DNA from 2 places in the Variovorax sucrosi genome. Region 1 is predicted to be linked to the other one. Evidence: riboswitches for the same ligand, from Rfam matches in the RefSeq annotation. Region 1 holds a riboswitch; the other holds the start of a gene.
The links. A riboswitch is a leader RNA that binds a small molecule or an ion and turns the genes downstream of it on or off. The one in region 1 is predicted to bind glycine.

Region 1 (14,040 bases):
ATAGCCGCCTTCGAGTTCAGCGAGCGCGGTTTCGAGGGCGCGCGTGGTGGGCGTGCCGAAGCGGCCGTACGACGCATAGGGGTTGCCGGGAAGCTTGCGCGACTCCCACTCGGTGAGCGAATTCGACAGGATGGTCGAGCCGCGGAACACCGGCGTGTTGACCATGCCGCCATGGCTGGAGGGATCGCGCCCGGTGCGTACCAGAACGGTTTCTGAATCGAAGGAGGTCAAGGGGCTGGTCTTTCAGGAGGCGCGGTGGGGGTGTTCCAGTCTAGAAAGGGCGGTGTGGTTTCTTTTGCTGAAATTTGCCTCAATGAGTCGAGATCAAGCAAAATTCTTCTCAACGTGACATCCAAATTGGATTGGAATACTCCGTGGACAAGATCGACAAGGCAATCCTCGAACTGCTGCAGGTCAACGCGAGCGCCTCGCTGCAGGAGATCAGCGAGCAGGTGAGCCTGTCGGCCACGCCGTGCTGGCGCCGCATCCAGCGGCTCGAACGCGAGGGCTACATCCGCCAGCGGGTGGCGCTGCTCGACCCCGACAAGCTCAACGTGGGCGTGACGGTGTTCGTCGCCATCCGCACCAGCCAGCACAACGAGAAGTGGTTCAAGCGCTTCAGCGCCGTGGTCGCGGCCATCCCGCAGATCGTCGAGTTCTATCGCATGAGCGGCGACACCGACTACCTGCTGCGGGTGGTCGTGCCCGACATCAAGGCCTACGACGACGTCTACAAACGGATGATCCGAGAGGTCGAGTTGTCGGATGTGAGTTCGAGCTTCGCGATGGAGCAGATCAAGTACACGACCGCCTTGCCGCTCGACTACGCCTGAGCCCGGCGCCGCTCGATCGCATGGAGGATGGCCGGCACCTCGGCCGACAGCTCCCGTGCCAGGTAGCCCAGCGGCCCGTGCCGTCGGGCCAGCGCGTGGCCGGCGCGGGCGTGCAGCAGCACGCCCCAGGCGGTGGCCTGCAGTGGCGCCAGCCCGCGCGCCGCCAACCCGCCGATCAGGCCGGCGAGGGTGTCGCCCGAGCCCGAGGTGGCCAGCCCCGGCGTGCCGCCGCCGAAGCGCCAGACCTCGCCGTCGGGCTGCGCGATGAAGGTCGACGCGCCCTTGAGCGCGACGCAGGCGTTCCAGCGCGCGGCAGCCGCGCGTGCGACCTCCAGCGGCTGCGCCAGGATGGCGTCCTTGGCCAGGCCGCTCAGATGCGCCATCTCGCCGGCGTGCGGCGTGAGGACGACCGGCTGCGCGAGCGGGCCGTCGGCCACGATCGACATCGCATAGGCGTCGAGCACCGTGGTGCTCTCGCGGAACATCGGCAGCAGCGTGCGCACGAAGGCCGTGCTGCGCTTCTCGTCGAGCATGCCCGGCCCGAGCACCAGCGCCGCGACCTGCGGCGCCAGGGCCGCCAGGCTGTCGCAGCCGCGCGGCAGAAAGCCGCCGCCGCGGGCTTCGGCCAAGCCGATCACGCGCGCTTCGGGAATCGCGAGTGCGAGGCCGATGGCGACCCGCTCCGGCACCGCGATGGTGAGCTTGCCGGCGCCGGCGCGCAGCGCCGCCACGCCGGCCAGCAGGGCGGCGCCGGGGATCTCGTGGCTGCCCGCGACGATCAGCACCTGGCCGCGCACCTCCTTGTCGGCCTCCGCACCCAGCGCGGGCAATGGCCAGCGCGCCAGCGCCGATTCGGTCAGGGGCCTGGCGCGCGCGGGAGCGCCGCGGGCGCTTGGGGGGTGTTTCATCCTAGGGCTTCGGCGCAGGGGAGCGGTCCGGCGCGCTCGTCACCGGCGTGGCGGCCTCGCGCAGCGGTGCGGTGAAGTTCACCAGGTCGAGCTGCATCACCGTGTCTTCCGCCTGCTGGCGTTCGGCGCGGTACGAGGTGATGGCGCAGTTCGGCACGTCGCCCTGGCGGTCGATGTCCAGGATCTGCTGTTCGTCCAGATGCTCGAGCAGGTAGCGCATGCAGTTCACGATGACCTGGTGCGCGACCACCACCACCCGCCGGTCGGCGTACTCGCGCGTGACCATTTCGAGCAGGCTGCGCAGCCGCAGGATCACGTCGCACCAGCTCTCGCCACCGGGCGGGCGGAAGTAGAACTTGCCCACATGCAGCCGCTGCTCGTTCAGCTCGGGGTGCTTCTGCTGGATGCCGACCTTGGTCAGCCGGTCGAGGATGCCGAATTCCTTTTCGCGCAGCCGCTCGTCGATGCGCACGCGCACCTGCGGATGCGCCAGCCCGGAGGCTTCGGCCAGCAGCCGCGCGGTTTCACGGGCGCGCAGGTAGGGCGAGCAGAGGATGACCTCCGGCCGCTCCGCGGGCGGCAACTGCGCGAACCAGTCGCCGAGCGCCATCGATTGCTGGACGCCGAGGTCGGACAGCGGCACGTCGATGTCGCGCCAGGCAATGTCGATGACCGCCAGGCCGCCGGCTTCGGCTGCATCGCGTGCAACGTTGCCGGCGCTCTGGCCGTGGCGGATGAGCCAGAGGGTGTGGGGCCAGGAAGAGAGCATCGGCCGATGGTAGGAAGCTGCGCGCGGCCTCCCCGTAGGCCGAAGTCGATCTCCCGCGCCGGTCGCGGTGGGGGCATTCACATGAGGTTACGGCGCGTGGGGACGCATGGTTTCCAATGGATGGCCGCGCCATGACGGCGCCCGAAAGAAAGCTCTCCCCCATGTCCGAGCGTGAACCCGATTTCCGGCCCGGGCGCCAGTCGTCCGTGTCGGCCGTTGTCATCCTGGTGCTGATCGCCATCGCCGCGGCGGCGGGCTGGTGGTACTGGTCGCAGCGCAACGTCGAGGTGCCGACCCCACCGCCGGCTGCCACGGCGCCCGCCGTACCCGACGCGGCCCCGCCGCCGCCGCTGGCCGCGGCGCCCGGTCCGCAGAACCCGGTCGATGCGCTGGCCGAGCCCGATGCGGTGCTTCCCGCGCTGGGCGATTCGGACGCCCAGGCCGGCAAGGCACTCGCCGAGCTGGTGGGCGCCCAGCGCGTGGCCGCGCTGCTCAACGTCGACGGTTTCGTGCGGCACGTGGTCGCCACCATCGACAACCTGCCGCGGGCGCAGGCGCCGTCGCGCATGTGGCCGATGCAACCCGCCCCCGAACGCTTCAGCGTCGACGGCGAAGGCGCGCGGCAGTCCATCAGTCGCGCCAACGCGGCGCGCTACGCGGCCTTCACCGGCATGGTCGAGGCGGTGGATGCTGAGCGCGCCGCCACGCTGTATGCCCGCTTCTATCCGCTGTTCCAGCAGGCGTATGAAGAGCTCGGCTACCCGGGCCGCTATTTCAACGACCGCCTGGTCGCGGTCATCGACCACCTGCTCGATGCACCGGAGCCGGCCGGCCCGGTGGCGGTCCAGCTGACCGAGGTGCGCGGCGAGTTCACTGCAGAGCGGCCGTGGACGCGCTATGAATATGTCGACCCGGCGCTCGAATCGCTGTCGAGCGGCCAGAAGCTGATGGTGCGCGTCGGCCTGTCGAACGAGCGCCGGCTCAAGGCCAAGCTGCGCGCCTTCCGCGCCCAGGTGGCGACCGGCGGGACGCCCAAGCGCTGAACCCGCGTCGCGTGCCTCATCGCCCGGTGGCGAATACCCGCGCCAGTTCGTACGGTGCGGTCACCTCGAGCTGGTCGTAGCGGCAGGCCGCCGGCGGCTTGTCAGTGCGCCAGCACAGGAACTGCGTGGCGTGCCGGAAGCGGTCGCCCTGCAGGTGGTCGTACTTCACTTCGCACACACGCTCGATGCGCAGCGGTTCCCACGACAGGTCCTTGCCGCCGCTCCAGCGGCTGCGCGCGCCGGGCACGCGCTGGGCGGTGCGGTCACCGACTGCATCGGCGTCGGCACTGCCAGCCCAAGGATGGCCTGCCAGCGAAAGCCTGCCACCACGCAGTCGGCACTGCGCACATGCTTGATCTTCAGCATCGCCCGGCGACCCGGTTGGTAGGGCGCATCGGCCGGCTTGGCCATCACGCCGTCGAGGCCGGCGCCTTCGAAGTCGGCCAGCCAATGCTCGGCCAGCGCGCGGTCGGTGGTCATCGGCGTCAGGTGGATCGGCGGGCCGATGTCGGCGAGCAAGGCCTCGAGCAGCAGCCGGCGTTCGCGCTGCGGGCGCGGCATGAGGTCTTCGCCGCCGAGCCGCAGCAGGTCGAAGGCGACGAAGGACGCCGGTGTCTCGTGGGCCAGCCGCGCGATGCGCGAGGCGGCCGGATGCACCCGCTGCTGCAGCGCATCGAAATCCAGCCCGCGGGCGCCGGCGATCACGATCTCGCCGTCGAGCGTGCAGTCGCCCGGCAGCGCCGACAGGAACAGCGCGTGCAGCTCGGGAAAGTAGCGATCGAGCGGCCTGCTGTCGCGGCTTTGGATGACGACGCCGTCGTCGCTTCGATGCACGATGGCGCGAAACCCGTCCCACTTGGGTTCGTACAGGAAGTCGCCGGGCGACAGCGTGTCGGCGATTTTGGCGAGCATCGGCTCGACCGGTGCGAAGGAGGCGGGCAGCGGTGCATCGAGGGCCATGGCCGGATGGAAGCATCGGCGCACGGCGCGCCGCGCCAGCCATCGAGCCGTCGGTGCGCCGTCTTTTTGCCATGGTGCAGAGCGCATGAAAATCGCGACCTTCAACGTCAACGGCGTCAACGGCCGGCTGCCCCGTCTGCTCGAATGGCTGGCCGAGTCGAAGCCCGATGTGGCCTGCCTGCAGGAGCTGAAATCGCCGGACGCCAACTTCCCGGCGGCGGCAATCCGCGAGGCCGGCTACGGCGTGCTGTTCCATGGCCAGCAAGCGTGGAACGGCGTGGCCATCCTGGCGCGCGGCCGCGCGCCGATCGAGACCGGCCGTGGCCTGCCCGGCTTCGAGGACGATGTGCAGAGCCGCTACCTCGAGGCAGTGGTCGACGGCGTCGTCATCGGCTGCCTCTACCTGCCCAACGGCAATCCGCAGCCGGGTCCGAAGTTCGACTACAAGCTGGCCTGGTTCGAACACTTCAACCGCCATGCCCGGCGCCTGTTCGACTGCGGCCTGCCGGTGGTGCTGGCGGGCGACTACAACGTGGTGCCGACCGACCAGGACATCTACAACCCCGCATCGTGGCGCGACGATGCCTTGCTGCAGCCCGAGAGCCGCGCCGCCTTCGAGCGGTTGCTGGCGCAGGGCTGGACCGATGCGCTGCGCACGCGCTACCCGGACGAGCGCATCTACACCTTCTGGGACTACTGGCGCAACCGCTGGCCCCGCAACGCCGGCCTGCGCATCGACCACCTCCTGCTCAGCGCCGAGCTTGCGCCGCGACTGCAGGACGCCGGGGTGGACCGCGAGGTGCGGGGGCGCGCCGGCGCGAGCGACCATGCGCCGACGTGGGTGCGGCTGGCCTGAGTCGGCGCCGCAGGATCGCTCTGTACACTCCTGCGGGTAAACACTAGCCCGTCCGCGGTGCGCCCGCCCGCGACGATGCGCCGGTCGCCCGGTGGATTCTTCCTTTTCCATGAACCACAGCGCGCTTTCCCCGCCGCCGAGCGCCCCGGCCGATGCCATGCTGCTGGCGCGCATGGTGCGCGTCGATCAGCTGGTTTCCGTGCGGCGCAGCGTGCAGGCGGGCATGCCGATCAGCATCGTGCTGGCGCTGACGACCACCCTGGTGGCCATCAAGGCCGGCCGGCCGATGGCGGGCCTCAGCTGGCTGATGCTGGCGCTGACGGTCAACGTGGTGCGCATGGTCATGAACCGGCGCCTGCTCGAACGCTCGGCCGCCATGGCCGCGCAGGGCGGCGACCCGAGCCAGACCAACGCCCGCTGGGTCGAGTGGCAACTGCGCTCGACGGTGATCGCCGCCGCCGTGTCCGGCTGCGTCTGGGCCCTGGTGCCGCTGCTGTGCGACGGCTACACCTCGCCGCAGACGGTGTTCCACCTGACGGTGGTCTGCGGCATCTGCGCGGGTGCCGTGACCTACAGCAGTGCCTATGCGCCGGCGCCGCTGAGCTTCATCCTGCCGACGCTGCTCTCGGTGATGGTGTCGCTGGTGCTCGCCGGCGGCTTCGAGAACGCCAGCCTGGCCGCCATGGTGCTGCTGTACTTCGTCGGACTGACCCGCGGGGCCCTGGTGAGCGAGAAGGCCTTTCGCGCCGGCAGCCGGCTGAAGAACGAAGCGACGCAGCTGGCCGTGCGGCTGCATCAGGCGCACCAGTCGCTGCAGGCGTCCACCCAGGCGCTGGCGCACCGCGCATCGCACGACTTCCTCACCGGGCTGCTCAACCGCGAGGGCTTCACCCAGGCTGTGGCGGCCCATCTGGCGGCGCATCCGCGGCAGTCGCATTGCCTGCTGCTGCTCGATCTCGACGGCTTCAAGGCCGTCAACGACGCCTTCGGCCACCCGGTCGGCGACCAGGTGCTGAAGGATGTGGCGCAATGGCTGGCGAAGGAACTGGACGGCCTGCACGCCGTGCTGGGCCGCTGGGGCGGCGACGAATTCGCCATCCTCTACCGCCCCCAGGCCGAGCCGGCCACGCCGGAGGCGCTGGCCGAGACGCTGATCGCTTCCATTCCCTTCGCTACCGCCCACTCCGGTGGCCACCTCGGCGTGAGCATCGGCATCTCGAAGTTCGAGCTGGGCGATGCCGCGGTCGAATTCACCGACATGATCAGCCTGGCCGACGAAGGGCTGTACGAGGCCAAGCGGGCCGGCCGCAACCGCTACCAGGTGGTCGACGAGGCCTTGCACCTGCGCCTGGCGACGCGTCGCGATGTGGAGCGCGACCTGCTGCAGGCCATCGAGGCACGCACCATCGAACTCTGGTACCAGCCGATCCTGGAGCGCGACAGCGGCCGCATCCACAGCCTGGAGGCGCTGCTGCGCTGGAACCATCCGCGGCACGGTCGCATCTCGCCCGAACAGGTGGTGTTCGCGGCCGCCAGCACCGGCATCGCCGAGAACCTCCTGCGCTACATCCTGGAGGAGATCTGCGGTGCGATGCAGCAGATGGACGCCCCGGGCTCCGCGCTGGCCGGCGTGCCGGTGGCGATGAACGTGTCGCCGCGCGAAATGGCGCAGCTCGCCGTCGACGAGATCGTGCTCGGCACATTGGCCGCCCGCGGCATCGCCACTTGCCGGCTGCAGATCGAGATCACCGAGGAGGTGGCGCTCGACACCCACGCAACGCGGGGCCGCCTGAGCGCACTGTCGGCGGCCGGCGTGGCGATCGCGGTCGACGACTTCGGTGTCGGTTATTCGTCGCTGGCTTCGCTGCGCAGCGACTATGTGAAGCAGGTGAAGATCGACCGCAGCTTCATCGACGGCCTGGCGAGCTCGCCGGGCAACGCCGTGCTGGTCAATTCGATCGTTCAGCTGGGTGCCTCGCTCGACATCGCGGTGGTGGCCGAGGGTGTCGAGACGGAGGGTGAGCTCGCGGTGCTGACGGTGCTGGAATGCCGGCTGGTCCAGGGCTACCTGTTCGCCCGCCCGGCCCCGTTGCCGGAGGTCATGGCCTGGGCGGCGGCGCAGCCGGCCTGAGGCACACCGGCCGCCGGCACCTCAGCGGCGCTGCAGTTCGCTGCCGCCGATGTAGATGCGGTTGTGCACCGGCGCGATCACCAGCTCGTTGATGCACACGTGCGGCGGCATCTCGGCGATGAAGCGGATGGTGCGGCCCATGTCTTCCTCCTGCAGCATCAGCGCCTTGTCCTCGGCGCTCGGCTCGACCGGCCGCTTCTTCAGGATCGGCGTGGCCACCTCGCCGGGGCAAACGGCTGTCGCGCGCAGGCCGTGCACGCATTGCTCGATGTTGAAGTTGTGCGTCATCGCCGTCAGCCCGGCCTTGCTTGCCACGTAGGCCGGGCCGGTGAGGTAGCTCTGGTGCCAGCCGGCGAACGACGCGATGTTGATCACCGTGCCGCGCCGCCGCGCCTGCATGCCCTTGAGCACAGCCAGCGTGCAGAAGGTCGCGCCGTTGAGGTTGATGTTGACCACCTTGGCGAAGGTGTCGCCGTCGGTCTCGCTCCAGAAACGCTTGGGAAAGTTGACGCCGGCGCTGTTGACCAGGATGTCGACGCCGCCATGCTGCGCCTCGATGGCCGCGGCCACCTTGTCGACCGCGGGCCGGTCGCCCACGTCGAGCGCCATCGCCGTGATGCGGCCACGCGGTGCGCCCTTGGCCTCGGCTTCGACAATCGCAGCGTCGAGCTTGGCCGTCTCGCGGCCGGAAATCACGACCCGACAGCCGGCCTTGGCCAGGTCGATGGCACCGGCCAGGCCAATGCCGCTGCCGCCGCCGGTCACCCAGGCGATGTGTCCGTCGAGCGGCTGCTTTGTTTCACTCATCGATGTCTCTCCTTTGAAGGGGGGAGCATCGATTGTGCCGTCGTGTTCAGCTCGTCGTGTAGTCGCCCACCGGCACGCAGCTGCAGAACAGGTTGCGATCGCCGTAGACGTTGTCGACGCGGCCGATCGGCGACCAGTACTTGGCCTGCTTGAGGGCGGCCAGCGGGTAGGCGCCGAGTTCGCGCGAGTAGGGGTGCGTCCACTCGGTGCTCAGCAGGCTGGCGGCGGTGTGCGGCGCGTGCTTGAGCGGGTTGTCTTCCTTCGGCCAGACGCCTTCTTCCACACGGCGGATCTCGCCGCGGATGGCGATCATCGCGTCGATGAAACGGTCGAGTTCGGCCAGCGGCTCGCTCTCGGTCGGCTCGACCATCAGCGTGCCGGGCACCGGGAAGCTCAGCGTGGGCGCATGGAAGCCGTAGTCGATCAGGCGCTTCGCCACATCTTCGGCCGTGACGCCGCTGGTGTCCTTGAGCGGGCGCAAATCGAGGATGCACTCGTGCGCCACATGCCCGTTCGGGCTCGCGTACAGCGTTGGGTAATGTTCCTTCAGGCGCGCGCTGATGTAGTTGGCCGACAGGATCGCCGTCTCGGTCGCGGCCTGCAGGCCGGCTGCGCCCATCATGCGGCAGTACATCCAGCTGATGGGCAGCACTGCGGCATTGCCCAGCGGCGCGGCCGAGACCGCACCCACGTCATGACCACCGACGCCCGCCGTCGCATGGCCCGGCAGGAAGGGCACGAGGTCTTCCACCACGCACACCGGGCCGACGCCCGGGCCGCCGCCGCCGTGCGGAATGCAGAAGGTCTTGTGCAGGTTCAGATGGCTCACGTCGCCGCCGAACTCGCCTGGCGCGGCCACGCCGACCAGGGCGTTCATGTTCGCGCCGTCGACGTACACGCGGCCGCCATGTTCATGCACCAGCTCGCACAGTGCCTTCACGCGGGTCTCGAACACGCCGTGGGTGCTGGGGTAGGTGATCATCACCGCCGCCAGGTTGGCGCTGTGCTTCTCGCAGGCGCGCTTCAGGTCGTCGAGGTCGACGTTGCCCTGCGCGTCGCAGGCGGTCACGACCACCTGCATGCCGGCCATCTGCGCGCTGGCCGGGTTGGTGCCGTGCGCCGACGAAGGGATCAGGCAGATGTTGCGCTGGCCTTCGCCCTTGGACACATGGAAGGCCTTGATCGCCAGCAGGCCGGCGTACTCGCCCTGCGAGCCGGCGTTGGGCTGCAGGCTGATGCCGGCATAGCCCGTCGCTTCGCACAGCCAGTCGCGCAGCTGCTGGTCGAGCTCGGCGTAACCCTGCAGCTGCTCGGCCGGTGCGAAGGGGTGGATGTTCGCGAACTCGGGCCAGGTGATCGGGATCATTTCGCTGGTCGCGTTGAGCTTCATGGTGCAGCTGCCCAGCGGGATCATGCTGCGGTCGAGCGCCAGGTCCTTGTCGGAGAGGCTGCGGATGTAGCGCAGCATCGACGTCTCGCTCTTGTGCGTGTTGAACACCGGATGCGTGAGGAAGGCCGAGGTGCGGCGCAAGTCGTCCGGAATGCGCACGGGGGCGGTGTCGGCCAGTTCCTCGAAGCGCGGCATCGGCGTGCCGGTCGGCACGAACAGCGCCCACAGCGTCTCGATGTCGGCGCGCGTCGTCGTCTCGTCCAGCGAGATGCCCAGGTGCTGCTGCAGCCGATGGCGCAGGTTGACGCCGGCCGTGTTCGCGTGGGCGAGGATGGCGGCGGTGTCGTCTCCGCTTTTCACGGTCAGCGAATCGAAGGCGGTGGTGTTGACCAGCTCGCGGTCCATCTGCTCGAGGCCCGCGGCCAGAATGCCGGTGAGCGCCGCCACACGCTGCGCGATGCGCGTGAGGCCGGCGGGGCCGTGGTACACGGCGTACATGCTTGCGACGACGGCCGGCAGCACCTGCGCCGTGCAGATGTTCGACGTGGCCTTTTCGCGGCGGATGTGCTGTTCGCGCGTTTGCAGCGCGAGCCGGTAGGCCGGCGAACCGTGCACGTCGACGCTCACGCCGACCAGCCGGCCGGGCAGCGAGCGCTTGAACCCGTCGCGGCAGGCCAGGTAGGCCGCGTGCGGGCCGCCGTTGCACATCGGCATGCCGAAGCGCTGCGTGGTGCCGCAGACGATGTCGGCATCCCATTCGCCGGGCGGTGCCAACAGCGTCAGCGCCAGCAGGTCGGCCGCCACGCACAGCGCGGCGTCGCAGGCATGCGCATGGCCGGCCAGCGGGCGCAGATCGTGCACCTGGCCGGTGGTGCCGGGGTACTGGGCCAGCACGCCGAAGAATTCGCCGCTCGCCATCAACAGGGGCAGCGTCTCCGATGCGGTGCTCACCTTGATCTCGATGCCCAGCGGCGCAGCGCGGGTGCGCAGCACTTCGATGGTCTGCGGGTGGCAGTCGCCGGCCACCAGGAAGACGTTGCTTTTGGATCTCACGCTGCGCTTGGCCAGCGTCATCGCCTCGGCCGCGGCCGTCGCCTCGTCGAGCATCGACGCGTTGGCGATCGCCATGCCGGTCAGGTCGCAGACCATGGTCTGGAAGTTGACCAGCGCCTCCATGCGGCCCTGCGAGATCTCCGCCTGATAGGGCGTGTAGGCCGTGTACCAGGCGGGGTTCTCGAGGATGTTGCGCAGGATCACGCCGGGCGTGTGGGTGCCGTAGTAGCCCTGGCCGATGAAGTTGCGCGCCACCTTGTTCTTCGCCGCCATCGCCTTCAGCTCGGCCAGTGCGTCGGCCTCGCTCACCGGCGCGGGCAACTGCATCGGCCGCGTGCGGCGGATGGCCGGCGGCACGATGCCGTCGATCAGTTCCTCGCGCGTGGCAGAGCCGATGACCGGCAGCATGCGCGCCTCGTCGGCCGGCTCGATGCCGATGTGACGGGCGATGAATTCGTCGGCATTCTCGAGTTCGCGCAAGGTGGGGAAGGAGGGGGTCGGCATGGGCGTGGAGCGATGAAGGCGAAGATTGAAGGCGGGTCAGCTCTCTGCAGCGAACTTGTCGTAGTCGGCGGCTTCGAGCAGGGCGTCGAGCTGGGCGGGCTCGCTCAGCTTGACCTTGAAGAACCAACCGGTGGCGAGTGGGTCGCTGTTGGCGAGCGAGGGGTCGGCGCGCAGCGCTTCATTGACTTCGGTGATCTCGCCCGAGACGGGCATGAACACGTCGGCTGCCGCTTTGACCGATTCGACGACGCCGGCGACTTCGCCTTGCGCGAAGGTCTTGCCGACCTCGGGCAGGTCGACGAACACGACGTCGCCGAGTGCGTCCTGCGCATGCACGGTGATGCCGACGATCGCGTCGCTGCCGGTGGCCTGGACCCACTCGTGGTCCTTGGTGAATTTGGTGCTCATGGGGCTCCTGAAAAGAGATGGAACGAGAGGTGAAAGGGAAACTAGCCTCGGTAGTATCGGGTCGGCACGAAGGGCAGGGTGGTCACCTCCATCGGCACCGGCTTGCCGCGCACGATGGCCTGCAGGCGCGTGCCGGGCGCAGCGAAGGCGGCGGCCACGTAAGCCATCGCGATCGGCCGGTCGGCCGTGGGCCCGAGCAGTCCGCTGGTGACCTGGCCGATGGCGATGCCCTCGAAGGATTCGAGCGGCGTGCCGTCGCGCACCGGGATGCGTTCCAGCGCGACCAGGCCGACGCGGCGGCGCTTGAGCGTGTCGTGCTCGGCGATGCCGGCCGCGCCCGATGCCGCGGCCGCCAGTTGGGCCAGCACCCTGTCGGCACCCGGGAAGCCACCGGCCCGCGCGCCGCCGGTGCGGCGCACCTTCTGAATCGCCCAGTTGAGCGAGGCCTCGACCGGCGTGGTCGTCTCGTCGATGTCGTGGCCGTAGAGGCAGAGGCCGGCTTCCAGCCGCAGCGAGTTGCGCGCACCCAGGCCGATGGGCTGCACCTCGGGCTCGGCCAACAGCAGGCGGGCCAGTGCTTCGGCGTCGCTGGCCTTCACCGAGATCTCGAAGCCGTCTTCGCCGGTGTAGCCGCTGCGGGTGACGAAGGCCGGAATGCCGCCGATCTGCACCGCGCCGCCCGTCATGAAGACGAAGCGTTCCACGTTGGGCGACAGGCGGGCCAGCGTGGCGGCGGCCTGCGGACCCTGCAATGCGAGCAGCGCGTGGTCGGGCATCGGCTGCACCTCGCAGCGCGCGCCGATGCGGGCCTGGATGTGCGCCAGGTCGGCCACCTTGCAGGCGCCGTTGACGATCACGAAGAGCGACCCGTCGCCTTCGTTGAAGAACATCAGGTCGTCGAGGATGCCGCCCGCGTCGTTCAGCAGCAGGCCGTAGCGCTGCTTGCCGGGCGCCAGGTCGACCACGTCGACCGGCATCAGCGTCTCGAAAGCCGCGGCGGCGTCGGGGCCGACCAGGCGCAGCTGGCCCATGTGCGAGATGTCGAACAGGCCGGCGGCCGTGCGGGTGTGCTTGTGCTCGGCCATCAGGCCGGCGGGGTACTGCACCGGCATGCTGTAGCCGGCGAAAGGCACCATGCGGGCGCCAAGTTCGACGTGCAGGGCATGCAGCGGGGTCTTCTGAAGCGAATCGTCGGAAGCAGCCATGGCGCTCTCCATAACAGGGGGGCAGACGGAATCCACGACGCAAGTCATGGGCCACCCCTGCTGTCCGCTCTACCTGAGAGATTCGCCCCGCCTTTTCAGAGGCTTAGGGTTTGCTCCTTCGGTGGGCCGGCGTGTCGCGATGGACGACCGACCTCTCTCCAGCAAGGAAACGCCCGGATGAACAGGCGCCTCGTCAGTCCTTGGGGCCTGAGCGTTCGGATGGGTTCCTGCGCCTTCGGCGGCCCGTTGCGGGCGCTCTCCTGACCCGGGCGAGTGTAGTGGATCGGCGCGGGCTCAGTGCACCGTTTCGGCTGGCAACAACTTGGCGATGCGATCGCGGATGGCGTCGGCGCGCTCGTCGCCGGCGGCCTGTCGGATCTCCGCGAGCATCGTGTCGGCCACGGCCAGCATGGACGCGCGGTCGCGCGCCTCGCGCAGCGTGTCGCGCAGGACCTGCGCCATCGCCGGGTCGCGCCGCGCGAACATGCGCTCGCACAGGTCGAACAGGAACATGCGGGTGGTGGCCAGGGACGGCTTGCCGTCGAAAGGGTCGGCCGATGCGGTGGGCGTTGATGGCTCGGGCACATCCGCCACGACGACGGCGGGCGCGTCGAAGCGTTCATCCGGCGCGTGCAGATAGCCCTCGTGCAACAGGTGGTGCGCCACGCGAAGCGCCTCGTCGCGGTCGCTGAAGAGCGGCACGAAGTCGGTCACCGAGCGCTGGCCGTCGGCCATCAGCAGCACGGCGCGTTCGCGCTGCGTCAGCGTGCGGCGGCCGGGGCGCAGCTCGTCGCGGGCTTTTTCGGTCTTGCTGAAGAACATCGGGTGCCAAGCGTCGGGATTGCGAATCCGCCAGCATCGGCCCCGGTCATGACAACCCGATGAAGCAAGCGCCTCTACTTGAAGCCCATCACCCGCGGCAGCCAGGTGCTCAGCGCCGGCACGAAGGTCAGGATGATCAGCACCGCCCCGTGCGCCCACAGGAAGGGCACCAGCTCGCGCACCAGCTTCGACATCGGCACCTTCGACACGTTGCATGTCACGAAGAGCAGCCCCCCGACCGGCGGCGTGATCATGCCCAGCGTGAGGTTGAAGATCACGATCATCGCGAAGTGCACCGGGTCGACGCCCAGCTTCATGGCGACCGGCGCGAGGATCGGCGCCAGCACCATG
Region 2 (14,040 bases), on a different contig from region 1:
CCGCACTCGTCCACGCCGACCCGCGCACGCCCGAGCTGGCCGAACTGGTCGGCGAGATGGCGGGACGCACCGACACCGGCTACCTGTTCGGCGGCCTGTCCTCCGGCCGCGAAGGCTCGCTGCAGTTCGCCGTCGGCGGCAACGGCAACATCCGCGGCCATGGCGCCGCGGGCGGCGTGTTCTCCGGCGGCATGTCGGGCGTGGTGTTCGGCGAGGGCGTGCGGCTGGTGTCGCGGGTCACGCAGGGCTGCCAGCCGGTCTCGCGCGAGCGCGAGATCACCGAGGCTGACGGCAATCTGCTGCTCCAGCTCGACGGCCAGCCGGCCCTCGACGTGTTGCTGTCCGACCTCGGCGTGTCGCTCGACGAGCCGCAGGCGGCGATCGAGGCGGTGCGCGCGACGCTCGTGGGCCTGGTCGATGCCGGCAGCGACGGCGTCCGCCGCACCGGCGACCTCGGGGCCGATGTGCGGGTGCGCCACATCATCGGGCTCGACCCGACCCGCCGTGGCGTGGCGATCGCCGACCTGGCCGAAGCCGGCATGCGCATGAGCTTCTGCCGGCGCAACGCGCAGGCCGCGCGCGCCGACCTGATGCGCATCTGCGCCGAGATCCGCGAGGAACTCGAACCCGAGGAGCAGACGCTGGCGACCGCACGCGCGGTGGCTGCCGGCGAGGCCGAGGCGGCGCCACATCCGGCACGCCGCGTGGCCGGTGCGGTGTACGTCAGCTGCTCGGGCCGCGGCGGGCCGCACTTCGGCGCACCCAACGCCGAGATGCAGATCGTGCGGCATGCGCTGGGCGACGTGCCGCTGGTCGGCTTCTTCGCGGCCGGCGAGATCGCCCGCCACCATGTGTACGGCTACACCGGCGTGCTGACGGTGTTCGTCGCCTGATCAGCCCTTCGCGAAGGCGAACTCGACCTCGGGGGACAGCCCGCTGACGATGCGGGCGATCGACTTGCCGGCGCCGCACACGTGGGTCCAGCCCGGTGCGCCGGGCGCGACATTGAGGAACAGGTTGCGCAGGCGGGTGCGACCGATCACCGGCAGCCCGCTGGCGCTGCGCACATGTGGCCGGAGGGTCAGCGTGGCGCCGCGGCGCTCGGTCAGGCCGGGCAGCAGTTCCTCGACGCGCGACAGCATGCGGGCGAGGCGTTCCGGGTCCGACAGCACCGGTGCGGCGCCGTCGATGCGCACCGTCGACCACACCCGCAGCTGGTCGCCCTCCGGCGTGCTGACGCGCCGCATGCGCAGTCGGCCCACGCCGTCGTACAGCATGAGCTGCGGGGCGCGCGCGGGGTCCTTCAGCGGCAGCAATACGGAATACTCCTGCACCCGCCGCAAGCGCAGCGGCACGCCCAGGGCCTGCGCCAGCGGCGCGCTGCCGCTGCCCAGCGCCATGACATAGGCGTCGGCGCGCAGGGTGATGCGTTCGCCGTCGGCGTTCAACAGTTCCACATGGTCCACGCGGCCATCCAGCGCATGCAACTGCGTCACCGTGTGCTTCGTCAGGAAGTGCACACCGGCCGCGCGGCACATGAAGAGGGTGCTGCCGGCGAAGCTGGCCGGGTCGGGCGAGGTGTCTTCACGCGTGAAGGCGGCGCCGGCCAGCGTTCCGCGCAAGGGCTCGAGCGCCGGTTCCAGGCGCAGGGCCTCGTCGGCCGACAGCAGGTGCAGCGCACAGCCGAGCGCATGCAGCCGTGGCACACGCCGGGCGAATTGCTCGAAGGCGTCGGCGTCGGTGTAGATGCGCATCCAGGCGGTGCCCGGCGACGAGAGGCTGACGCCGGCTTCCCGGCGCAGCGCCCGCACGCTCTCGCGGCTGTAGGCGCCCAGGCGCACCAGGTGTTCGAGCCGCTCGGTGGGCCGGTGCGCCGCCCCGGTCAGGTAGCCGGCCCAGGCCTGAACCCGGTGGCGCAGCCGGTCGACGGCCGCGCGCCACGGCGAGCCCGGACGCGTGGAGGGTGCCGGGGCCGGTGCTGGCGCGGGCGGCTCGACCAGGCCGCGGGCCTTGGCAGCGGGCGTGCCGTGGCGGTCGATCACCGTCACCTCGTGGCCGAGTTGCTGGAGGTAGTAGGCCGAAGCGACGCCAAGAAGACCGCCGCCCAGAACAATCACGCGCATGGTCCAGATCCTTGTGGGATGGCACAAACGGCGGATGCACGACAAACCGTGGGGTTGCGGGCCGGATCCGGAGTTCGGGTTCGCCGCTCCCTCTGTCCTTGGTACCTGAGAGATTCGCCCGCGGCGACGTGCAGCGGGGTTGCTCCTTCGGTGCATCGCGCGGGGCGATGGCTCTCCAGACGGCTAGATCAATAGACGGCAGTCATCGAACCGGCATGCGGTTCACCTCGGCGTTCATGGGAGTTTGCGCGTACGGTGGGGTGAGGACACCCGCTCTCCTGCACCCTGGAGTTTACCCGTCTTGACAAATTCGAGAACTGGCCATTTGGCCTATCCCTCCGTGACCGCCCATGCCCGCCCGATCGATCGTCCCACCTCAGGCGGACTTGGTCGGCCTGGCATCGCTGCGCCGCAGCCGGGTGAAGGCCTCGAATTCCCAGTTCCGCATGCCCAGCAGCAGGGTGTAGCCCTCGCGGTCGTTGGGCGGCAGCTTCTGGTCCGTCTGGTGCTGCTGCGCGAAATCCTGCGCCACCCGCTGCAGCCGCTCGAGGAAGGATGGCGCCAGCGCCCGGCTGATCGAGCCGTGCACCAGCAGCAGCCCCTCGGCCGGGCCGTCGAACCCGCCGCGGTAGTAGTCGAGCACCACGTTCTCGCGGAAGAAGTCCATCACCGGCCCGTGCGGCCGCCAGCGGAAGGTCTTGGCCAGCTTCAGCCGGTAGCGGTTGAGCGGACGCAGTTCGATGATGCCGATGCGGTCGAGCTGCACCAGGCAGGCGATGCACTCGGCCTCGGTGATGCGGTAGGCTGCGACGATCTGCTCCAGCGTCCACTGGCTCAGCACGTTGATGGCGACCAGCAGCAGCTTCTTGTCGCGCACCACGGCTTTTTCCTGCTCCTGCGTCAGCTCGCGCAGCAGCGGTTGGGCGTCGGCCACGCGGCGGGCCAGCTCGGCGAAGTCGATCTTCAGCGCCCGGCAGATCGCATCGACCCGGGTAAGCGGCATGTCGCCCTTGGCGAGCATCCGCTTCACACTGGATTCCGCCATGCCGAGGGCGCGGGCCAGGTCGGCATAGGTCATGCGGGCGTTCTTCAGCTCGTTCTTCAGCGCCTGGACGAGGTCGATGGTGGTGCTCATGGCGTGGAAGCGTCCTTGGTATTGTTTTTCGATACCGATCGTTCTGAATCGGCAGACCGTATCGATTTTCGATGCCAAATAGTTCCGCCGGCAACTAGATTCCGCTCCCACCGCATCACCTGCATCACCGGAGCCCCGCCATGAACCGCCCAGACCGTTCGCCGACCGTGCCGCTGTTTCGCCGTCTCTCGCATCTGTCGTCCCGCGAGCGCGGGCTGCTGGCCGCCTTCGCCGCCTTCGTGCTCATTGCCTGCCTGGGGCCCGCCGTGCCCGATCCGAGCGCGGCGGCCGGGGCCGCCTTCGCCGACGACCGCGCCTGGCGCGGCTTGCCGTTCGCGGTGGATGTGCTGAGCAACCTGCCATTCGCGGCCTTCGGCCTGTGGGGCCTGCTGCGGCTGCGGCGCTTCGACACGCTGCATGAGCGGCTGTGCGCAGCCAACGCACTCGACTGTGCCTGGCTGTTCTTCGCCGGGCTGATCTTCACCGCCGCCGGCTCGGTCTTCTATCACCTGCAGCCGGACGCGCTGCGCCTCGCCGCCGACCGCGCCGGCATGGCGATCGCCTTCGCCGGCATCGTCGGCCTGGCGGTGTGCGAGCGGGTCAGCTCGCGCGCCGGCTGGCCGGCGGCCTGCGCAGCCTTTCTCGGCGGCATGCTGGCGGTAGCGGCCTACCACGAGCGCGGCGATGTGCTGCCCTGGGCCGTGGTGCAGTTCGGTGGCATGGCGCTGGTGCTGGTGCTTGCCGTGCTGCGGCCGGTGCCCGGTGCCATCGGCCTGCGGCTCGGCGCGGTGGTCCTGTTCTATGCCGTGGCCAAGCTGTTCGAGCTGGGCGACCAGGCGATCTTCGAGGCCACCGGGCAGTTCGTCTCGGGCCACAGCCTGAAGCATCTGGTGGCCGCCTGCGCCGCCTGGCCGGTGCTGCGGGCCATCGATGGGCTGGCTGGCCTGGGCCCTGCGGCACAATCCACGCGCCACCGCCATGACGGTCTGAGGAGCCCGACAGGGACATTCGAATGACATCACCTGCCGCTGCCGCCGAGACACACGCCAATCAGTTCGCCCTGCTGGGCCAGCGGCGCTTCGCCCCCTTCTTCTGGACGCAGTTCGCCGGCGCGGCCAACGACAACCTCTTCAAGTTCGCCTTCACCGTGATGGTGACCTATCAGCTCCAGCTGAGCTGGATGCCGCCGGCGCTGGCCGGCCTGGCGATCGGGGCGTTGTTCATCCTGCCCTTCCTGCTGTTCTCGGCAACGGCCGGCCAGCTGACCGACAAGTACGACAAGACGAAGATGATCCGCTTCGTCAAGAACCTCGAGATCGCGATCATGTTCATCGCGGCCTGGGGCTTCGTGCGGGCCGACGCCGCGGTGCTGCTCGGCTGCGTCTTCCTGATGGGCCTGCATTCCACGCTGTTCGGCCCGGTCAAGTTCGCCTACCTGCCGCAGGTGCTCGACGCGCGCGAGCTCACCGGCGGCAACGGCATGGTCGAGATGGGCACCTTCGTCGCCATCCTGCTGGGCCAGGTGGCCGGTGGCCTGCTGGTGGCGCTGCCGGGTGTCGGCCACACGACGGTGGCAGTCGCGTGCGTGGGGCTGGCGCTGGTGGGGCGTGGCGTGGCGCAGGCCATTCCGACCGCGCCGGCGACCGACCCGAACCTCGTCATCAACTGGAACCCGTTCAGCGAAACCTGGCGCAACCTGAAGCTGGCGCACGGCAACCTGGTCGTGTTCCGCTCGCTCCTGGGCATCTCGTGGATGTGGTTCTTCGGCGCCGTCTTCCTGAGCCAGTTTCCGAGCTTCGCGAAGGAGGTGCTGCACGGCAACGAACAAGTCGCCTCGCTGCTCTTGGTGGTGTTCTCGATCGGCATCGGCATCGGCTCGCTGTTGTGCGAAACACTGAGCCGCCGTCAGGTCGAGATCGGCCTGGTGCCGCTCGGCGCCATTGGCATGAGCGTGTTCGCGATCGACCTGTACTTCGCCTCGCGCGGCCTGCCCGCGGCGCCGGAGATGGGCCTGGGCGCCTTCGTCGGCCAGGCAGCGCACTGGCGCGTGATGGCCGATCTCGGCCTGCTGTCGCTCTTCGCCGGCCTCTACAGCGTGCCGATGTACGCGCTGATCCAGCTGCGCAGCCAGCCGACGCACCGCGCGCGCATCATCGCGGCAAACAACATCCTGAATGCGCTCTTCATGATCGCCAGCGCGGTCATCGCCGGCGCGCTGCTCAAGGCCGGCTTCACCATCCCGCAGATCTTCCTGTTCACCGGCATCGCCAACGCGGTGGTGGCCTTCTACATCTTCATGCTGGTGCCGGAATACCTGCTGCGCTTCGTGTCCTGGCTGCTGTCGCACTTCATCTACCGCTTTCGCATCCGCGGCGACGAGCACATCCCGACCGAGGGCGCGGCGGTGCTGGTGTGCAACCATGTGAGCTTCATCGACGCCGTGCTGCTCATGGCGGCCAGCCCGCGTCCCATCCGCTTCATCATGGACCACCGCATCTTCCGGGTGCCGGTGCTGGGAGCGCTCTTCAAGCTGGCCAAGGCGATCCCGATTGCGCCGCAGAAGGACGACCCGGTCGCCTACGAGCGCGCCTTCGCGCAGGCGGTCGACGTGTTGCGCGAGGGCGACTTGCTCGCCATCTTCCCCGAGGGCGCGATCACCCGCGACGGCACGCTGCAGCCCTTCAAGGGCGGCGTGATGAAGATCCTGGCGGCAGCACGGGCCGAGGGCATCGACCCGCCAGTGATCCCGATGGCGCTGACCAACCTCTGGGGCTCCTTCTTCAGTCGCATCGAGCAGCGTGACGGGCAGAACGTCGCCATGGTGCGGCCCTTCCGCCGCGGGCTGTTCAGCCGTGTGGGGCTCAACGTCGGGCCGGCCGTGCCCGGCGCGCAGGTGCAGCCCGAATCGCTCCAGTCGCGCGTCAGCGGACTGCTCGCCGCTTGATGGCGGGGCTGCGCGACGCCTTCTGGGGGACGCTCGGCGCCGTGCCGCCGGAGTTCTGGCACGCCTTCACCTGGCTGGGCGACAGCGGCCTGATGCTGCCGGCGTCGGTGCTGATCGTGCTGCTGCTGTGGCTGTCGCCGGGCGGCAGCCGCTGGACCGCCTTCAGCTGGTGCCTGGCCTTCGGCGCCGGTGGCGCGCTGATCGTGGCATCGAAGCTCGCGTTCATGGGCTGGGGCATCGGCAGCGCCCGCTTGAACTTCACCGGCTTCAGCGGCCACACGGCCATCAGCACCAGCGTGTGGTCGGTGGCGCTCTGGATGCTGGCGGCGCGGCGGTCGGCCGCGGTGCGCCGCATCGCGGTGGCGGCCGGCTGGGCCCTGGGCGCGGCCATCGGTGCGTCGCGCCTGGCGATCTTCGCGCACTCGGCGTCGGAGGTGGTAGCCGGCCTGCTGCTGGGCATCGCGATCTGCCTTGCCTTCCTGCGACTTGTGCGCCGCCAACCGGCGCCCCGGGTGCCCTGGCCGGCGATGCTGCTCGGCTTGCTGCTGCCGCTGGCCTTCCAGACGCCCGGCGCGCCGGCGCCGACGCAGAACCTGCTCGAAGCCATCGCCGTCCGGCTGGCCGGCATCGAGCGCCCCTACACCCGGGACGATCTGCGACGGACCTGATGCGGCGTATGGGTATCGAAATTCGATACTGAAGGCGCTGCACAGGAGGCCTGGTGCATTGAAATGCGCCTTCTCGGCGAAGTGGAGTCGATCATCCGATCACCTTCACAACGCCGCGAGGCTTTCATGCAACCCCTTCCTTTCCACGTCTCCGTCCAACGCGATACCCGCGCCTGGCAGTTCCAGGTCTGGACCTCCTTCGGCGTCGCCGTGTCGCTCTGCGCCATCGGCCTCGGCTGGCTGCCCGGTGCGGCGCTCGACCGCGCCTTCATGGTGATGGGCTACGTGTTCTGCCTGTCGGCGGCTTTCGTGTTGGCGAAGTTTGTGCGCGACAACCAGCACGGTGCGACCCGCTCGGCCGGCGACACGCCGATGTGGAAGCTGGTGGTCTGGGGCGGCTTCCTCACCGCCATGGGGTTGACCGGCTGGGGCCTGCTGCGCATGGACATCAACGAAACCTACAAGGCCTTCCTCGGTGTGAGTTGGCTGTTCCTCATCAGCGCGGCCTTCACGCTGGCCAAGACGCTGCGGGACCGCCATGAGGCCGATCTGGCCGAGGCCCGCCTGCAAGGCCGCCGCGAAGCCCGTGGCGCTGACAGCGCTGCGGAATGACGCGCAGTACCCGGACCCTTTTCAGGAGCAATCTGATGAAAAAGACATTGATCGTTTCCCTGCTGGCCGCCTGCACCGTCTGCACCGCTTTCGTGGCGCACGCGCAGAGCGAAGCCTCGGTGGCCCTGTCGCTGCTGCCAGTGGCCTCGGTGGTCGGTACCGCCTCGGTGGCGGGCGCTGCCGCCAGTGCCGTGGTGGCCGTGCCGGTCGCTTTGTCGGTGGGCGGTGCCGCGCTCACGGTGGTGGCGGTCGAGGCCTCGGCCGCGGGCACCGTCTGCCTGCTCGAGCGCGCGTCGGACGGCGCACGTGCCAGTGTGCGGCTTGCCGGTCATGCGGTGCAGGGCAGCGCGATCGCGGTCGGCACCGTCGTCACGGTGAGCGTGATCGGCAGCGGCGTCGTGCTGTCCGCTGCGGGCGAGATGATCGCCTTCATTCCCAACACCATCGGCCGGGCGCTGCTTCACAACGAGAGGCTGATGTGAACCCGCGCGCCCCCACCCATTTCGGCCACTACGACGATTTCGGACGCGAAGTGGCGGCGCCGGGCTGGCCCTGGCGCGTGCGCATGGCGCTGCGCACCGCGCTGCTCGCGGCGGCGGTCGTGCTGGCCGGCCTGTTCCTCTTTCCGACCGAATCGCACGCGGGCCGCTCGTGCGAACAGGTCCGCCCCACCGCGCAGCAGGTGCAGCAGGGCCTGACGCTGGCCGAGCGAACGGCGCAGGCGCTGGACGCCAGCGGCGCGCGCGTGGTGCTGCTGGCACGCGCCGGCCAGGACCTGGGCAAGTACGGGCTGCGCTGGTCGCATGTCGGCATCGCCTTCAAGACCGACGCCGGCCCGTGGCGCGTGGCACACAAGCTCAACCAGTGCGGCACGGCGGTGGCCGGCCTCTACCGCCAGGGGCTGGGCGAGTTCTTCCTCGACGATCCGTGGCGCTACGAGGCCGCGTGGTCGGTGCCCACGTCGGCGGTGCAGTCGCAACTCGCGGCGCTGCTGGCGGCGCCACCCGCGGCCGGCATCGGGCGCCTGCACACGCCGGCCTACAGCCTGGTGAGCTATGTGTGGGCCGACAAATACCAGCAGTCGAACCAGTGGGTGATCGAGACGCTGGCGCTGGCCATGGAGTCGTCGACCGTGACCGACCGCAGCCAGGCGCAGGCGTGGCTGCGCTTGAAGGGCTATGCGCCAACCACGCTCACGCTCGGCCCGCTCACGCGGCTGGGTGGGCGCATGAGCAAGGCCAACGTGGCGTTCGACGACCATCCCAACGAGAAGCGCTTTGCCGATCGCATCGAGACGGTCAGCGCCGATTCGGTGTTCGCCTGGCTGCAGCGCAGCGGGCTGGGCGCGGCGCCGGTCACACTCGGGCTGTAACGCGTTCGAGGGAACGCATCACTGGAAAGAAGAACAATGAGCAAATCCTTGCGCCTCTCTGAAAAATGGTTTCGCCGCGGCCTCTGGCTGGTGGCGCTGGTGTTCGCCAGCTTCCTGATCGGCCTCGGCGGCACCCTGGTGGGTGACCTGCCGCAGGTCGAGCGGGCCCTGCAACTCGACGACTTCATCGACCGTGCGGCGGCGGAGCCCTTGCGGGCCGGTGTGCGCGAGGCCGAGCGCACCGAGCAGCAGGCGGCCCGCGAGTTGGAGCAGGCCGAGCTGAAGCTGTCCGTGGCCCAGCAGTCCAGCCGCACGGCGCGCGAAACCTTCGGCAACTGGGTGGCGACGCGCCGTGCCACGGCGCAGCCCGACCAGGACGCCGAGCTGATCGCGCGCACCCGTGCGCTCGATGCCCTGAAGGCCAAGGAAGACGAGGCCCAGCAGAAGGTCGACGTGCAGGAGCAGGTCGCGCTGGACGCGCGCCAGGCGCAGGCGTCTGCGCGGCAGAAACTCGCCGAGCTCGAGGCAACGGCACAGGAAAAGCTCAACGCCGAATACCGCCGCGTCGAGCTGCGCGTGTTCGGCTACCGACTGGCGCTCACGCTGCCGCTGCTGCTCGTGGCCGGCTGGCTGTTCGTGAAGAAGCGCAAGAGCACCTACTGGCCCTTCGTCTGGGGCTTCATCTTCTTCGCGCTGTTCGCCTTCTTCGTCGAGCTGGTGCCCTACCTGCCGAGCTACGGCGGCTATGTGCGCTACGTGGTGGGCATCGTGCTGACGGTGCTGGTCGGGCGCTATGCGATCGTCGCGCTCAACCGCTACCTGGCCCGTCAGAAGCTGGCCGAGGCACAGCCGGACATCGTGCGGCGCGAGGAGCTGAGCTACGACACCGCGCTGGCGCGCCTGGCCAAGAGCGTGTGCCCCGGCTGCGAGCGCCCGGTGGACCTGAAGAACCCGGCGATCGATTTCTGCCCGCACTGCGGCATCGGCCTGTTCGACCATTGCGGTGCCTGCGATGCGCGCAAGAGCGCCTTCTCGAAGTTCTGCCATGCATGCGGCACGTCGGCACAGACGCGAACACTTTCGGACAAGCAAACAGTGGCTGGCGCCTTGCCTGCGTGATAGAAGCTTCGTGCGGCGCCCGGCGCCGCGTTTCACAGAACCAGTCTGATATTCAAGGAGTACTCATGAGCATTTTCGGCAAGATTTTTTCCAAGATTTTTCCGTCGGCCAACGCTGCCGAGGTGACGGCTGCGCCGGCACCTGCACCTTCGGCAAGCGCCCCGGCCCCGGTCGCACCGCCGCCCTCCATTCCGCTGGGCGACGTGACCCCCATCCTGGATGCCATGCCCGGCGCGAGCGCTCTGAACTGGCGCACGTCCATCGTGGATCTGATGAAGCTGCTCGGCCTGGACAGCAGCCTCGCCGCGCGCAAGGAACTGGCCAACGAGTTGATCTACACCGGCAACGACGAGCCGGGCTCTGCGGGCTGGAACCTCTGGCTGCACCGCCAGGTCATGACCCGCATCGCCGCCAACGGCGGCACCGTGCCGGCCGAACTGCGCGACTGATTCGCCGCGCTCGCATCCGAAGCCCGTCGCCGACGGGCTTTTTTACGCTTGGGCCGAGCGGCGTATGGCTTCCGTCGAATGGGCAGCGCCGTTGTGCGCGCCTACGCTTGCCGGCTTTCCATGCGACGGGATCCAGCGATGTCCTTTTCCTACTGCCGTGCCGTGGTGCGGCTCGTCCTCGTCTCGGCGAGCGCCTGGGCGCTCACTGCCCACGGCGAAGCCGCTGCCGGCGTGAAACTGTTCAAGATCGTCTCGCCGCGCGACGACATCGTCGTCGGTGTCGACGTCGAGCAGCTCGGCAGGGGCAACGAGCCCGCGGTGCAGCGGCTCGCCGCGCTGCTGGCCGAGAAGGGCCAGATCACGCTTTGGCAATATGCCTCCGCCAAGGAGGCGGACGGTGCGCTGGTGCAGGCGCCACTGCGGCAGATCGCGGTGTTCAAGAGCGAGCTGCTGCGCATTGAGCCGTACAGCACGCCGCTGCCGGTCAAGCCCTTCATCGCTGCGGCCAAATAGCCGCTGACGCCCGGTTCACACCCCGCGTGCGCGCTCGGCCTTGAACTGCTGCCGGAACTCGGCGAAGCGCCTGGCGTCGAGCGCTTCGCGGATCTCGCGCATCAGGTTCAGGTAGTAGTGCAGGTTGTGGATGGTGCAGAGCATCGGGCCGAGCATCTCGCCGCAGCGGTCGAGGTGGTGCAGGTAAGCGCGGCTGAAGCCCTCGCGGCCGCCGTCGTTCCAGCTCACACCGGATGTGCCGGCGCAGGCGTGGCAGGTGCAGCTCGGGTCGACCGGCTGCGGGTCCATCTTGTGGCGCGCGTTGCGCATCTTCAGGTCGCCGTAGCGCGTGAACATCGTGCCGTTGCGCGCATTGCGCGTGGGCATCACGCAGTCGAACATGTCAACGCCGTCGGCCACGCCCTGCACCAGGTCCTCGGGCGTGCCCACGCCCATCAGGTAGCGCGGTTTGTGGGCCGGCAGCCGGTGCGGCGTGTGGCCCATGATGTGCAGCATCTCTTCTTTCGGCTCACCCACGCTCACGCCGCCGATGGCGTAGCCGGGAAAGTCCATGTCGACCAGCGCGGCCAGCGATTCCTCGCGCAGGTTCTCGAACATGCCGCCCTGCACGATGCCGAACAGCGCGTTCGGGTTCTCGAGTCGCGCGAATTCGGTCTTGCAGCGCTGCGCCCAGCGCAGGCTCAGTTCCATCGACGTGCGCGCCTCGGCCTCGGTCGTGATGTGGCCGTTCGTATCGTAGGGCGTGCATTCGTCGAACTGCATGACGATGTCGCTGTTGAGGATGGCCTGGATCTGCATCGAGACCTCGGGCGTGAGGAACAGCTTGTCGCCATTGACCGGCGATGCGAACTTCACGCCTTCCTCGCTGATCTTGCGCATCGCGCCCAGCGACCACACCTGGAAGCCGCCCGAGTCGGTGAGGATCGGCTTGTCCCACTTTTCGAACTGGTGCAGCCCGCCGAAGCTCGCCATCACGTCGAGGCCGGGGCGCATCCACAGGTGGAAGGTGTTGCCCAGGATGATCTGTGCGCCCATCTCTTGGAGGCTGCGCGGCATCACGCCCTTGACGGTGCCGTAGGTGCCCACGGGCATGAAGATCGGCGTCTGCACCGGGCCGTGGTTGAGCGTGAGCGTGCCGCGGCGCGCATGGCTCGTCGGGTCGGTGGTGAGCAGTTCGAAGTTCAGCATGGGTTCAGTCCTGTCGTGCCAGCAGCATGGCGTCGCCGTAGCTGAAGAAGCGGTAGCGGTGGGCGATGGCGTGGGCGTACAGCGCCATCACGCGCTCGTAGCCGGCGAGGGCGCTCACCAGCATCATCAGCGTGCTCTTGGGAAGGTGGAAGTTGGTGATCAGCAGGTCGACGTGCGTGAAGTCGAAGCCCGGCGTGATGAAGATGCGCGTATCGCCGGACGCCTCACCGCTCTTCGCCCACGATTCGAGCGTGCGCACGGTGGTTGTGCCGACCGCGACCACACGGCCGCCGCGCGCCTTGCAGTCGGCGATGGCGCGCTGGGTGGCTTCGGGCACCTCGTAGCGCTCGGCGTGCATCGTGTGCTCGGCGATGTTCTCGGTTTTCACCGGCTGGAAGGTGCCGGCGCCGACGTGCAGCGTGACGCTGGCTCGCTGCACGCCGCGCGTTTCGAGCTCGGCCAGCAGCCCTTCATCGAAGTGCAGCGCGGCGGTCGGTGCGGCCACGGCACCGGGGACGCGCGCGAACACGGTCTGGTAGCGGCTTTCGTCTTCGGCCGAGTCGGTGTGCGCGATGTACGGTGGCAGTGGCACATGGCCGCAGCGCGCCATCAGCGCGTAGGGGTCTTCGCCGGCCGGGCTTTCGAAGGCGAAGCGGAAGAGAGCGCCGTCTTCTTCCGGCCAGCGGCCGAGCAGCGTGGCGGTGAAGCCGCCGACCATCTGCAGTGTGGTGCCGACAGGCGGCTTCTTGCTGACCTTCATGTGGCACACCGTCTCCTGACCCTGCAGCACGCGCTCGACCAGCAGCTCGAGCTTGCCGCCCGTCGGCTTCTCGCCGAAAAGCCGCGCCTTGACCACGCGGGTGTCGTTGAAGACCAGCAGGTCGCCGCGCTTCAGCTGGCTGGGCAGGTCGCGGAAGATGCGGTCGACCGGTGCGGCGCCCGTGCCATCGAGCAGGCGCGACGAGGTGCGTTCGGTGGCGGGGTGCTGCGCGACCAGATCGGGCGGCAGGGCGAAATCGAAATCGGAAAGCGTGAAGGCGCGCATGGTGCTTGAGGGCCGGACGGGCCCGTGCCAAGGAGGCGGGGGAGACGGACTGGAGACGGAAATCGGGCGCGATTGTCCCATGGCGGAAAAGGCCGGATGCGCGGCAGGGCGGCGCGGCAGAATCGGTGCATGACCACGCCACCCGTTTCGAATCCCGACGCCGCGGGCGTGTCGGCGCCACGCTTCGGCGATGCGCCGCAGCATGTGCTGGTCACCGGGGGCACCGGCTTCGTCGGCCGCCATCTGGTCGCGGCGCTGCGGGCCGACGGCCACAGCGTGACCGTGTGGACGCGCGATGTGGCGGCCGCCGCCCGGCGATTCGGCGCGACCGTGCGTTGCGTTCGACAGCTCGACGAGATCCCTGCGACGCCCGCGGTCGACGTGGTGGTCAATCTCGCCGGTGCGCGCATCGTCGGTCCGCGCTGGACGGCTGCGCGCCAGGCCGCATTGCTTGCGAGCCGCGCGGGGCTGACCGATGCGCTGGTCGCGTGGATCGCGCGCCGGCCTGTCAAGCCGTGGCTGATGCTGTCCGGCTCGGCCATCGGCTACTACGGCGTGCAGCCGCAGGGCGCTGTGGCGGAACTGACCGAGGCGAGCCCGCCGCAACCCCTCTTCATGTCGCGTCTGTGCCAGGCGTGGGAAGCGTCGGCGCACGCTGCTGCCGCGCACGGCGTGCGTGTGGCCTGCCTGCGCTTCGGCCTGGTGTTGGGGCACGGCGGTGCGTTGCCGGGGCTTCTGCTGCCGGTGAAGATGGGTGCCGGCGGCCGGTTGGGCACCGGCCGGCAGTGGGTGTCGTGGATCCATCTGCAGGATCTGCTGGGCGCCATGGCCCACGTGTGGCGCATCGGGGCAGCCCCAGGCGCGCCGACCGA

Region 2: another riboswitch for glycine. It lies ahead of ACSFBE_RS20780 (FAD-dependent oxidoreductase); the one in region 1 lies ahead of gcvT (glycine cleavage system aminomethyltransferase GcvT).

The regions. Positions count from the first base shown of each region.
Region 1 covers NZ_JBPJZU010000008.1:290,086-304,125, reverse strand. The annotation lists gene metC (cystathionine beta-lyase) at 1-231, opposite strand, end outside; gene ACSFBE_RS17710 (Lrp/AsnC family transcriptional regulator) at 375-833, shown strand; gene ACSFBE_RS17705 (NAD(P)H-hydrate dehydratase) at 824-1,741, opposite strand; gene ACSFBE_RS17700 (histidine phosphatase family protein) at 1,743-2,510, opposite strand; gene ACSFBE_RS17695 (DUF3014 domain-containing protein) at 2,672-3,553, shown strand; gene ACSFBE_RS17690 (hypothetical protein) at 3,570-3,722, opposite strand; gene ACSFBE_RS17685 (ATP-dependent DNA ligase) at 3,719-4,600, opposite strand; gene ACSFBE_RS17680 (exodeoxyribonuclease III) at 4,599-5,369, shown strand; gene ACSFBE_RS17675 (putative bifunctional diguanylate cyclase/phosphodiesterase) at 5,479-7,500, shown strand; gene ACSFBE_RS17670 (SDR family oxidoreductase) at 7,522-8,307, opposite strand; gene gcvP (aminomethyl-transferring glycine dehydrogenase) at 8,354-11,254, opposite strand; gene gcvH (glycine cleavage system protein GcvH) at 11,291-11,662, opposite strand; gene gcvT (glycine cleavage system aminomethyltransferase GcvT) at 11,704-12,867, opposite strand; glycine riboswitch at 12,918-13,039, opposite strand; glycine riboswitch at 13,056-13,140, opposite strand; gene ACSFBE_RS17650 (hypothetical protein) at 13,162-13,689, opposite strand; gene ACSFBE_RS17645 (TRAP transporter large permease) at 13,764-14,040, opposite strand, start outside.
Region 2 covers NZ_JBPJZU010000011.1:31,236-45,275, reverse strand. The annotation lists gene ACSFBE_RS20785 (FIST signal transduction protein) at 1-893, shown strand, start outside; gene ACSFBE_RS20780 (FAD-dependent oxidoreductase) at 894-2,123, opposite strand; glycine riboswitch at 2,206-2,312, opposite strand; gene ACSFBE_RS20775 (helix-turn-helix domain-containing protein) at 2,500-3,258, opposite strand; gene ACSFBE_RS20770 (hypothetical protein) at 3,399-4,274, shown strand; gene ACSFBE_RS20765 (MFS transporter) at 4,271-6,202, shown strand; gene ACSFBE_RS20760 (phosphatase PAP2 family protein) at 6,202-6,870, shown strand; gene ACSFBE_RS20755 (YiaA/YiaB family inner membrane protein) at 6,997-7,482, shown strand; gene ACSFBE_RS20750 (hypothetical protein) at 7,518-7,964, shown strand; gene ACSFBE_RS20745 (DUF2145 domain-containing protein) at 8,048-8,854, shown strand; gene ACSFBE_RS20740 (serine endopeptidase) at 8,891-9,973, shown strand; gene ACSFBE_RS20735 (DUF3597 domain-containing protein) at 10,039-10,422, shown strand; gene ACSFBE_RS20730 (hypothetical protein) at 10,561-10,935, shown strand; gene tgt (tRNA guanosine(34) transglycosylase Tgt) at 10,951-12,123, opposite strand; gene queA (tRNA preQ1(34) S-adenosylmethionine ribosyltransferase-isomerase QueA) at 12,128-13,168, opposite strand; gene ACSFBE_RS20715 (TIGR01777 family oxidoreductase) at 13,298-14,040, shown strand, end outside.